Regions from separate parts of the Enterococcus innesii genome, predicted to be linked through region 1. Evidence: predicted binding sites of a transcription regulator. Region 1 holds the regulator's gene; each other region holds the start of a gene.
What was found. The regulator LexA, encoded in region 1, represses DNA repair genes until DNA is damaged. The targets are predictions, from matches to a motif close to CNAACANNTGTTNG.
Positions count from the first base shown of each region.

Region 2: a site for LexA is predicted at 2,735-2,748, ahead of dinB (DNA polymerase IV). Genes of this name have one in related genera too.
Region 3: a site for LexA is predicted at 2,666-2,679, ahead of recX (recombination regulator RecX). Genes of this name have one in related genera too.

Region 1 is NZ_AP025635.1:80,438-84,654, forward strand. It holds gene recJ (single-stranded-DNA-specific exonuclease RecJ) at 1-463, shown strand, start outside; gene ENLAB_RS00390 (adenine phosphoribosyltransferase) at 475-987, shown strand; gene ENLAB_RS00395 (hypothetical protein) at 1,070-1,282, opposite strand; gene lexA (transcriptional repressor LexA) at 1,411-2,031, opposite strand; gene ENLAB_RS00405 (DUF896 family protein) at 2,168-2,407, shown strand; gene tkt (transketolase) at 2,508-4,217, shown strand, end outside.
Region 2 is NZ_AP025635.1:3,279,124-3,283,340, reverse strand. It holds gene nrdD (anaerobic ribonucleoside-triphosphate reductase) at 1-145, shown strand, start outside; gene nrdG (anaerobic ribonucleoside-triphosphate reductase activating protein) at 229-825, shown strand; gene ENLAB_RS15350 (DNA alkylation repair protein) at 906-1,562, opposite strand; gene dinB (DNA polymerase IV) at 1,582-2,706, opposite strand; gene ENLAB_RS15340 (P-II family nitrogen regulator) at 2,857-3,198, opposite strand; gene ENLAB_RS15335 (ammonium transporter) at 3,215-4,217, opposite strand, start outside.
Region 3 is NZ_AP025635.1:366,662-370,878, forward strand. It holds gene ntdP (nucleoside tri-diphosphate phosphatase) at 87-620, opposite strand; gene mutY (A/G-specific adenine glycosylase) at 714-1,865, opposite strand; gene recX (recombination regulator RecX) at 1,858-2,652, opposite strand; gene rlmD (23S rRNA (uracil(1939)-C(5))-methyltransferase RlmD) at 2,767-4,143, shown strand.

The DNA.
Region 1 (4,217 bases):
AGACACGTTTCATGAAGCTCAATTTCAAGAAATCGCCTTTTTAGATTGTCCTACTGATCCTGCAGTGATCAAAGAAATCATCCAAACGCTTCATGCTTCAAGAATTGCGTTTGTGTTTTACTCGACCGAAGATGCTTATTTAGATGGGGTAGGCACCAGAGAGCAATATGGTCGGCTTTTTCAATTGATCAAGCAACAACCTCGTTTGGATATTCGCTACAAATTAAGGATGGTTGCTGACTATCTAAAAATTCCAGAAAAATTACTTATTTTCATGATTCAGGTGTTTTCTGAGCTGGAATTTGTTACAATACAAGATGGTGTTTTGAATAAAACGGCTGATCCTGTTTCTCGTCCGCTGACAGAGAGTCATTTGTATCAGCAACGACAAAAAATGATCAAAACAGAAGAATTTTTATTAATGAGTGATTTATCAACCCTGCGTCAGTGGTTGACAGTCTAGGAGGAAAAAAAATGGATTTAAAAGAGTATATTGCTAGTATTCCGGATTATCCCCAAGAGGGAATTATTTTTCGGGACATCTCGCCGTTAATGGCTGATGGAGAAGCGTATCGTTATGCGACACAGCAGATCGTTGAGTATGCACAAGAAAAAGGCATCGATATGGTGGTAGGACCAGAAGCCCGCGGATTTATCGTTGGTTGTCCAGTTGCGTACCAGTTAGGTGTCGGCTTTGCTCCAGTACGTAAAAAAGGCAAATTGCCACGAGAAACCATTGAAGCAGAGTATGAAAAAGAGTATGGTGTGGATGTTTTGACGTTGCATGCCGATGCTATCAAACCAGGACAACGTGTCTTGATCTGTGACGATCTACTAGCAACTGGCGGAACGATCAAAGCAACAATTGAACTCGTAGAAAAATTAGGCGGTATCGTTGTTGGCTGCGCCTTTTTGATCGAACTAATGGATTTACATGGAAGAGATAAAATCCAAGGTGTCGAAATTAAGACGTTAATGGAATACTAAAAAAGCAGAAACAAAAAAGGACTCGCTGGAGTCTTTTTTTGTTTCTGCTGCCTTATGGGCGTATGCGTATGTAGGGGAAGGATCATGGTTCATACCGATAAAAATCATGATCGTGATAATAATGGCGGTTACGTTTGCGCTCTGCTTGGCGGAATTTCTTTTCATCCCATAGCATGAACCAAAGCATCATTAGAGGACAAAAAATCAGAACAGCACTTAGAACGCCAAAATAGCCAATAACGATACCCATCAATAATACCCACAACATAAAACCAAATCGACGAACTGCTTTCATCTCATTCACTCCTTAAATAATACGAACTTATGTTTGTATACCTATTATACGAATGTTTGTTCGGTTTGTAAAGAGGAAAGAAAAAAATCTTCGCAAGTACGAAGATTTCCTAGGTAGGCCGATTAGAATCAAAGCAGATGGCGATACAAACCAACAACTAATCCTAAAATCGTTACGTCAGGCAAAATGATGGGCTCTAAATAATCATTTTCTGGCTGTAATCGAATGTAATTCTTTTCTTTATAGAATCGTTTGCAAGTAGCTTCATCTTCATCTGTCATAGCGATCACGATATCACCATTTTGCGCACTTTGTTGTTTGCGAACGATCACTTGATCGCCGTCAAGGATGCCAGCATTAATCATACTTTCTCCTCGGATCGTCAACATAAACAAACTGCCGGTACTATTTGCTAAATCTGGCGGAATCGGAAAGAAATCGGATGCATCTTCCACTGCTAAAATCGGTTCTCCCGCAGTTACGACACCAAGCATCGGAATGGATGCTGGTTGAACATCGATTTTTTCAAGACCGGAAGCAGTTAATTCAATGGCTCTGGGTTTTGTAGGATCTCGTAAGATCAACCCTTTTTTTTCAAGTCGGGACAAATGGCCATGAACAGTTGAGGTAGAAGATAACTGAACGGCTTCGCCAATTTCGCGAACAGTCGGCGGATAGCCTTTTTCAGTGACACGGGTATGAATGAACTTAAGAATTTCGATTTGTCGATTTTCTGTTCGTTTTGCCAAAACTGACACCTTCTTTCATTTGATAACATTAGTGTACCATAGGTATATCGAATATTCAAACAAATGTTCGCTTTTTGCGCTATTGTTTTTATTCGCTAGTTTGTAGTAAAATCAAGAGGGAAAAGGAGGAACGAATATGCTATCTCAAGAAAAATTAGCTCGAATCAATGAACTTGCCAACAAGAAAAAAACAGAAGGATTGACCGAGGCAGAAACGAACGAACAAAAAGTTCTACGTGAAGAGTATTTAACCGCCTTTCGTGGAGGAATGCGTCACCATATCGAAGGAATGAAAATCGTTGATCCTGAAGGTTCTGATGTGACACCAGAAAAATTGAAAGAGATTCAGAAGAAAAAAGGTCTCCACGGCAGATAATTGTGAATTCCTTTTCATTGCTATTGAAATAAGTATCTGAATCACGTATAATAAGAGATGTAATAAAGGTAAAAAAAACCTAAATTAGGAGGAACTACCATTGTTTGATAAAATCGATCAATTAGGAGTGAACACCCTTCGTACATTAAGTATCGAAGCCGTACAAAAAGCCAATTCAGGACATCCAGGATTACCGATGGGGGCAGCACCCATGGCCTATGCCTTGTGGACGAAACACTTGAAAGTCAATCCAACGACTTCTCGCAACTGGGTGGATCGTGACCGCTTTGTTTTGTCTGCTGGACATGGTTCGGCGCTATTGTACAGCTTGTTGCACGTGTCTGGTTACGATGTGACCATTGAGGATCTAAAAAACTTCCGTCAATGGGATAGCCGCACGCCAGGACATCCAGAAGTCGATCACACAGACGGCGTGGAAGCAACCACTGGACCTTTAGGACAAGGGATCGCTATGGCAGTCGGTATGGCGATGGCCGAAGCCCACTTGGCTGCAACCTACAATCGCGACAAGTATCAAGTCATTGATCACTATACTTACGCTTTATGTGGCGATGGGGACTTGATGGAAGGTGTTTCGCAAGAAGCTGCATCCATGGCGGGTCACATGAAATTAGACAAACTGATCGTCTTGTACGATTCAAATGACATCTCCCTAGATGGTCCGACCTCAAAAGCCTTTACAGAAAATGTCGGTGCGCGTTTTGAAGCGTATGGCTGGCAACACATTCTCGTTGAAGACGGCAATGATTTAGAAGCGATCTCGAAAGCGATCGACGAAGCAAAAGCTGAAAGCGACAAACCAACCTTGATCGAAATCAAGACTGTGATCGGATACGGTGCGCCAAATCAAGGCACCTCTGCCGTCCATGGTGCGCCGATCGGTGCCGAAGGCATTTCAGCAGCCAAAGCGATTTATGGCTGGGAATACCCAGAATTTACTGTACCTGACGAAGTTGCTGCGCGCTTCAAAGAAACCATGATCGATGAAGGGCAAAAAGCTGAAGCAGCTTGGAACGAAACCTTCCGTGCCTATGAAGCAGCCTATCCAGAACTTGCGGCGCAATTCAAAAAAGCCTTTGCAGGTGAATTGCCAGCAGATTGGGATGCAGCATTACCAAGCTACGAAGTTGGCAGCTCACAAGCTAGCCGGGTATCCAGCAAAGAGATGATCCAAGCGTTGTCCAAAGCCGTACCTAGCTTATGGGGCGGATCGGCTGACCTTTCTGGTTCCAACAACACGATGGTAGCAGCAGAAAAAGACTTTGAACCTGGCCAATACGAGGGCCGCAACATTTGGTTTGGTGTCCGAGAATTTGCGATGGCGGCAGCGATGAACGGGATCCAATTGCATGGCGGTACGCGAATCTATGGTGGAACCTTCTTCGTCTTCGTTGATTACTTGCGTCCAGCGGTGCGCTTGTCTGCGATCCAGCATGCGCCTGTGATCTATGTCTTGACGCATGACTCCGTGGCGGTTGGAGAAGATGGACCGACCCACGAGCCGATCGAACAATTAGCTAGCGTCCGTTGCATGCCAAATGTCCAAGTGATTCGTCCAGCAGACGGCAATGAAACCCGTGCTGCTTGGAAACTGGCCATGACAACAACCGATAAGCCAACGGTCTTAGTCTTAAGTCGACAAAACCTACCAGTGATCGAAGGCACGCAAACTGGTGCGGATGAAAATGTCGCAAAAGGTGGCTATGTGATTTCAAAACAAGCCGGTGAAACACCAGCGGGTATTTTGATCGCCACAGGTTCAGAAGTGAATCTTGCGGTCCAAGCACAA
Region 2 (4,217 bases), 320 kb from region 1:
ATGTCCACAATGTGGCAATCACGATCCAAAAAGTTGTGATGTTGTCAAAAGAACCTGTGGGTATCTTGGAAATCCTCAAGCTCGTCCAATGGTCAACGGTCGTCACAAAGAAATCTCTGCTCGGGTCAAACATTTGCAAGAATAATCATAAAAGGAGTGTTAGATTTCCTCTACACTCCTTTTATCGAAGACCAACCCCTGTAATTCACAATAGAAAGAAGTTTTCTTATGAGAAATCCTAAGCCCCAAGAATGGAAAGCAAACGAGTACAGTCAAAATTATATTGCTGATTACAAAGCCTTCAACTTTGTGGATGGTGAAGGCATTCGAAATAGTTTGTATGTGAGCGGCTGTCTGTTTGCTTGTGAAGGCTGTTTCAACAAAGCCGTCCAAAACTTTCGCTATGGGACACCTTTTACGCAAGAACTAGAGGATCGAATCATTGAAGATCTGCGACATGAGTATGTTCAAGGACTGACGCTCCTAGGCGGCGAACCTTTCTTAAACACGACAGTCTGTCTGAAAGTCGTTGATCGCGTTCGTGCTGAGTTCGGGCACAGCAAAGATATTTGGAGCTGGTCCGGCTACACCTATGAAGAATTGCTTTTGGAAACACCTGATAAACTGGAACTCTTATCCAAAATCGATATTTTGGTGGACGGCCGCTTTGAACTCAGTAAGCGAAACCTAAACTTGCAATTTCGTGGCAGCAGCAATCAACGAATCATTGATCTTGCTGCATCCCGCGAACAAGGAAAAGCGGTTATCTGGGCAAAGTGCAAAGATGCGGAAGCAAGCTACGAACAAATCAAAAAACAAATTTAACGATCAAAACACCGTGCATCTTTCAAAAAAGATACTGCACGGTGTTTTTTATTGCTATATTCAGCCAGTAAAGCTACTTTTTAAAGGTACTTACTCGCTTCACGAACCGTCAAAGGCGCCAGACTTGTTTGATAGCGCAGGAGAAAATCTTGAACCCACTGAGGATTTGTCTTGGCATAATCTCGCAAGGTCCAGCCAATGGCTTTGTTGATAAAAAATTCAGAACTACCCAAATTGTTGACAAGGATCTCTTCTAGCAATGGTTGATCCATCTGTTCTTTTTGCAACAGTTGGTGGAGAATCGCCACGCGCCGTAGCCAAAGATTATTGTCAAGACTCCAACGAAGCATCTCAACCTTTAACGCTGGCAATCGGCGAACAAGTTTTCTGACGACCTCACTCAGTGCGTCCACGCTGTCCCACCAAGCTTTCGTTATGACCAACTGTTCAATTTTTGCTAGATCAACGGCTATTAAAAAGGGCTCCATCACCACTAAATAATCAATCCCAAAGTACTGGTGTTCTCGATAGTTACTTTGCCAACAATGATCGATAAAATCCCAATCGACCGTTTTCGTTTGTTTTGCTGCTTTAAAGGCTGTTTTTTCTTGCTGGCGGCGCAACGGCGCAGGAATGCCCAGAAAATCAAACTGATGCCGCATGTAGGCGGCCATTTTTTCACTTCGCTCCTGATCAGCCAACCCAACCATCGTGTCATATACTTGATAGAGTGTCATTTTGCTCCTCCTCTTTTACCTACTGCTCGTCAGATAGTTGCCATAAGGGCAGTACGATATTTTCATAGGTCAGTGGATCAAGATTTGTGACGGTGATCCCCAAAAGACGGATGCCTTTTTCCAAACCTAAAATTTCTTCCCAGATCAGACTTGCTTCGGAAAATAGCTGTTCTTTTTTATGAACATAGGTTGGCAAGGTCACTCGCTTGGTGATCGTAGAGTAATCACTGTAACGGACTTTTAACACGACTGTTTTGCCATGTTTTTGTGTGCGCTTCAGTGATCTTTCGACTTCTTCTGCGATAGCCCGTAATTGGCTCAAAACTTGTTCTTCACTAGTTAATGGATTGCCGTATGTATGCTCTTTTCCAACTGATTTTCGTTCTCTGGTCACACTGACTGGTGAATCATGGATTCCTCTAACTTTCCGATACAAGGAATACCCCATTTTGCCAAATTCGCGGATCAACGCCATCTCACTCCAAGCGTATAGATCGGCTCCTGTAAAAATGCCTAACTCATGCATTCTGGGGACAGTTTTCTTCCCGATCCCATGAAATTTATCGATGGGTAGTTGGTGTAAAAAGGCTACTGCCTCATCCGGCATCACCACCGTTAATCCTCGTGGTTTATGATAATCGGAAGATAGTTTTGCCAAGAATTTGTTGTAACTGACACCCGCCGAACAGGTCAAATGAGTCTCTTGCCAGATATCTCGTTGAATCAAACGAGCGATCTTAATTGCTGAAGGACAGTTGATTTTGTTAACTGTCACATCTAGATACGCTTCATCGATAGAAACTGGTTCGATGATGTCGGTGTATCGGTGAAAAATTTCTCTGACTTGCTGGGACACTTCACGATACTTCTGATGATTCCCCGGTTTAAAAATCGCTTGCGGACAAAGCTCGTAGGCTTTTTGCGCACTCATTGCCGAATGGATACCATATTGTCGCGCCAAATAATTCGCTGTCGTGACCACTCCTCGTCCGCCAGTATCGCTTGGGTGACGGGCAATCACGAGGGGATGCTTGGCCAACTCAGGATCATCCCGTTCTTCCACCGAAGCAAAAAAAGCATCCATATCAATATGAATAATTTTGCGGCTCGTATCATTTTTTAAGGGAAATTGCAGTTCCGACATCGTTGCTCACCTCACTTCTCATTATAAACGAACAGAGGTTCCCTATCAAGCAAGGAATCAAGCGAAGCACGCAAAAAGGACCAATTTTCATTGGTCCTTCCCTCTACGTTTACTGCTTTTGCTGCAAAGTTCATAGTCTAAGAATTTCTGTTATAAGGCGGCTTCCCCTCGTTCATTGGTGCGAATCCGAATCGCTTCTTCCAACGGGTAGACGAATATTTTGCCATCACCGACTTCATCTGTTCGACAGATCGATAAAATCAACTCAATCACATCGTTAACTTTTTCATCTGCTAAAACGAAACGGACATTTACTTTTGGTAAAAGAGTCGTGATCACTTCTTGGCCACGAATAAACTCTTTTAGGCCTTTTTGATTGCCACATCCGAGAACTTGACTGACCGTCATCCCGCTGATCAGATCCGATTGATCCAATGCGGCTTTTAGCTCCTCTAATTTTTCTTGGCGAATAATCGCTTCAACTTTTTTCATGACTGCTCCTCCACTCTTAAGAATCTAACCCCATAAAGGTAGGATAGGCCGTTTCATCATGTTCGATCCGATCCATCCCCACCGCTTCTTCTTGCTGAGAGACCCGAATCGGTATCACCCATTTGATCAAGATGATAATGACAAAGGATAGGATACCGGCAAACAAAATCGTGAACACGATACTTTCGGCCTGTGCGATAAAAAGATCAATACCGCCATAAAGCAATCCTGAATGTCCACCAACAGCTGGATCAGCAAAAATCCCGGTCATCAAACCGCCAAAGATTCCGCCTACCCCATGGCACCCAAAGGCATCCAAAGCATCATCTAAGCCTAATCGATGTTTGATGACAGAAATAAAGAAGTAACAAAATGGACTGACTAAAGCGCCAATGATAAAGGAAGACCAAAGGGAGACAAACCCCGCCCCTGGAGTAATGGCAACTAAGCCCACCACTGCTCCGGTACAAGCACCGACGATCGTCGGTTTGCCCACGACGAGTTTTTCAATCAACATCCAAGACAGCATCGCACTGGCTGCTGCCGTATTCGTGGTCATCAAGGCGTGGATCGCTAGGCCATCAGCTGCTAGAGCAGAGCCGGCATTAAAGCCAAACCAACCGAACCATAGCAATCCCGCTCCTAGAACAACAAAGGGAATATTATGAGGTCGATATTCCGTTTGATGAAATTCTCGTCGTTTGCCGACAACGATCGCTAAGACTAACCCACTGATTCCTGAGCTGATATGAACGACATTGCCTCCTGCAAAGTCGATCGAGCCGATCGCATCTAAGAAGCCGCCGCCCCACACCATATGCGCCATTGGAAAATACACGAAAACCAGCCAGAAGCCAATAAATAGGAAAATAGCAGAGAACCGCATTCTTCCAACAACTGATCCAGTGATGATCGCCGTTGTGATCAAAGCAAACATCATTTGAAAGGCAGCAAATAACCCTTCAGGAATTCCCTCTCCTTCTGACATCGAAACATGATTGAAAAAGACTTTGTCTAAA
Region 3 (4,217 bases), 290 kb from region 1:
GGAAGCATTCCTTTAGAGACACAAAAAAACTCCAACCAATTTGGTTGAAGTTTCTTGGGAAAAATGAGCGATCCGACCCATTTTACTTATTTTTGAGACAACTGCTTGTAGCGATCATACCAAATGTCCACATACCCTTGCGAAAAGGGTCCTTTGCCATTATTGATCCAATCTACTAAAATTTTGACATTTTCTTTCAAGATAAAATCAATGTCTTGCGGATATTGCATAATCTTACTGTGCAATTCATACTCATCCACATCTAGTAAACGTTTCTCGCCATCAGGAAATACTTTGATATCAAGGTCATAATCGATATATTTCAATGCCTCTTCATCAAGTAAATACGGTGAAGCAAGATTACAATAATAGGAAACCCCCTTCTCTCGAATCATTGCAATAACATTAAACCAGTATTTTTTATGAAAATATACAATTGCTGGTTCACGGGTAACCCAGCGTCTTCCATCTGATTCGGTCACTAGTGTATGATCGTTGACCCCTATCACTGAGAATTCACTGGTCTTTAAGACCATCGTATCCCGCCACGTTCGATGCAAATTGCCGTCATGTTTGTAGCTTTGAATGCTGACAAACTCTCCTTCTTTTGGAACTCGCATAGCAACCCTTCCCTCAGCAAGAAAACTTGCGTTTTGTTTGGGTGTTCATTACACCGACATCGTTAATATTATAGCAATAAAAGAAAGCTTTGCCTAGAAATCTTTATCGAGTTTCTGATATTTCTTTAATTGCTCGACTAATTTCTGCTGAGGTTTTGGAAAAACATAGTTTTGAAAGGACTCTTTGGCAGCCCATTCGCTGTCTTGTAACGTGAGCTCTCCCCGTTTTCTGCCATAAAATAAAAGGACATGCCATTTCAAATGACTAAAGATATGCGTGATCTCACCAAAATGTCGTTTTTGCCAAACGACAGGCAGATCAGGAAAAATCTCGAGTGCATCATCTTCGGCAATCAAATCTAACTGCAACTGCTCCTCTTTTGCCCATGTCCGCTGCAAAGCCTCATATTGTTCTTTCGTTACTTCTACCAACGGGAAATGCCACATAGAGGCCAATAAGCCTGTTTCAGGTCGCTGCACAAGTAGAAACGAGCCTTGATCTTCGATGGCGCCTGCGATGTAGTAGACATCCTTGGGCTTGGCTTTTTTCGATTTCACTGGAAAGTCTGTTTGTCGATTCTCTGCATAAGCAAGACAGTACTGGCTGATGGGACACTCTTCACATTTCGGTGTGGTGGGTGTACAGATTCGTGAGCCAAGATCCATCAAGGCTTGATTAAACTCACCGGGTTCATCGGGGGAAATGATCGTTCTCATCGCCTCGTCGAATGGTCTTCGGCTGCTAGCTTTCGCAATATCTGCTTCGATACAAAATAACCGACTGACGACCCGCATCACATTTCCATCGATCGCCGGTTCTGGTAAGCCAAAAGCAATACTGCCGATAGCACCAGCTGTATAGGGACCAATTCCTTTTAGTGAACGAATCTCCTCAATTGAATTGGGCATTTTCCCGTCGAATTCTGCCACGATTTGCTGGGCAGCCGCCTTCAGATTGCGGGCACGAGAGTAATAACCTAGACCTTCCCAAACCTTTAACAGCTTTTGTTCTTCAGCTTCAGCCAAGTCTTGGATCGTTGGGAATTGCTCCATAAAACGGTAAAAATAGCCAATCACTGTTTCCACTCGTGTTTGTTGAAGCATGATCTCTGAGATCCAGATTGCATACGGATCGTTGGTCGCCCGCCAAGGCAGATTGCGTTTTTCTTTATGATACCAAGTTAAAAATGTTTCTTGGAACGTCTTGATTTTTTCTTCATCCCAAGTTTCCCATTGCTTACTCATCCATTACTTCCTCATCTAAGAATCGTTGTATATCATCGATGGCAAACCCTTTTTGATAAAGACCTTGCTTGATTTTCATTTTTCGTTTCATCAAGGGCAAACGTTGATGCCGCCGCATAAGGCGAGCACCTTCTCTTTGGAGCGCTTCATTTTCTTGGTCCTCATCTTTTTCCATCGGTAATTCATCCAAAATCATTTGAATGACTCCTTGATGAAAACCTTTTTGCATCAAATGCATTTTTATCTTTTGGATCATTTCTTTATGGCTTTTATTGTGAAAACGACGCATCGCTTTTTCAGCCGTATGATACCCGACTTCAAACTGCATTTCCTCGGTATACAAAGGCAGTACTTCTTGAATCACGGGATCTTTCAAGCCTTTTTTTCTCAATTGCTGGCTGATGACCACGGGGCCTTTATCACTCATACGGACTTGGGTGCGAATGTAGCTCTCTCCATAGTTTTTGTCATCGATCAAATTCAGCTCTTTTAGACGTTCAACAACTAAGTCTCGGTCTTGTTTTTCGATTTCTTTGTCTTTCAAATAGGTACGGACTTCCATTTCAGAACGCAGCTGATAGCTGATATAGTTCATGGCTTGCTGCAATCCTAAATCAAATCCCGCACTTTTTTTGATTTCTTTTAATTCTTCTTCACTCAGTTCCTTGCCTTTTAATAGCCGAAAACGGACCAAAAGATCTTCTGAGACCCGCAGCGTTTCACCTTCTGATGTCGCCACCTCATAAAAGGGTCCTTTTCCTTTATTGATACGAATAATTGTATTCATCTTCTTCACCTCGCGAACGTACATTCTATTTTACCACAACTACAATGAAATTCCTTCTAATCAAGCTGAAAAAATGTGGTAAAATGAACTGACTATTTTATTTAAGGAGTTCACATGGCAAATACACAAGTCCAGCTTGGACAAAAATTACAACTAACGATCAAACGCTTAGGGATCAACGGAGAAGGCATCGGGTATTACAAAAAGCTGATCATCTTTGTTCCCCGTGTTCTACCGGGGGAACAGGTTATTGCCGAAGTCACCAAAGCATCTCCCCGCTTTGCTGAAGCCAAGATGACCAAAATCGTCAAGCCAAGCAGCGATCGCATCCAACCACCGTGCAAGTTTTACGACCGGTGCGGCGGCTGCCAATTGCAACATTTAGTCTACGATAAACAATTAGATTTCAAAAAAGACCTCTTGAAACAAGCACTTGAAAAATTTAAGCCAAATGGCTACCAACAGTTTGAACTAAGGGATACTTTAGGCATGGATGTTCCTTGGCATTACCGCAACAAAGCGCAATTTCAATTGCGTTACAACAGTCAAACCAAACGTATCGAAGCGGGTTTATACGAAATGGAGACCCATCGCTTAGTCGCCATTGATGATTGCCTCGTACAAGAACAAGATACGCAAAAAGTGATCAACGGCATCGTCCAGTTGTTGAATAAATACCAGATCCCCATTTACGATGAACGCAAAAACAGCGGTATTCTACGAACATTGATGGTTCGTATCGGGATCGCGACTGGCGAAGTCCAAGTCGTGTTCATTACCAATTCTGTCAAACTGCCGCAAAAAAATGCGCTGATTCGCGAGATCAATCAGCGCTTGCCGCAAGTCGTTTCCATCATGCAAAATGTGCAAAACAAAAAAACATCCGTCGTCATGGGAGAGGAAACGATTCATCTTTGGGGCAAAGAAGCAATCGAAGAACGGTTGAATGAACTGACCTTCGACTTGTCCGCCCGCGCATTCTTCCAGCTGAATCCGCAGCAAACCAGCGTCTTGTATCAAGAAGGGTTAAAAGCCCTTGACTTGAGCAAAAATGAAACAGTCGTTGATGCCTACTGCGGCGTGGGAACGATTGGGTTGAGCGTGGCTCCTTATGCCAAAGAAGTCCGCGGTATGGACATTATTCCTCAAGCAATTGAAAATGCCCAAGAAAATGCGCGCCGCATTGGTGCCCAAAATACCCATTATGAAACGGGTACTGCGGAGGAGCTATTACCAAAATGGTTCAATGAAGGCTTCAAACCTGATAGCATCATTGTTGATCCGCCAAGGACAGGCTTGGATGAACGATTATTGAAAGCTTTGCTGAAACAGCCACCGAAGAAGATGGTCTATATATCTTGTAATGTTTCTACTTTAGCAAGAGACTTAGTCCAACTAGCCAAAGTGTTTCACGTAGAATATCTGCAATCAGTAGATATGTTTCCACAAACCGCCCGCTGTGAAGTGGTAGTAAAATTGACCCGCAAGTAAATATCCACCCGTGAAACGGGTGGCTTTTTAACAGCCCTAGAAGGGCTCACCACTCGCTAGCCCCTTAAAAGGGG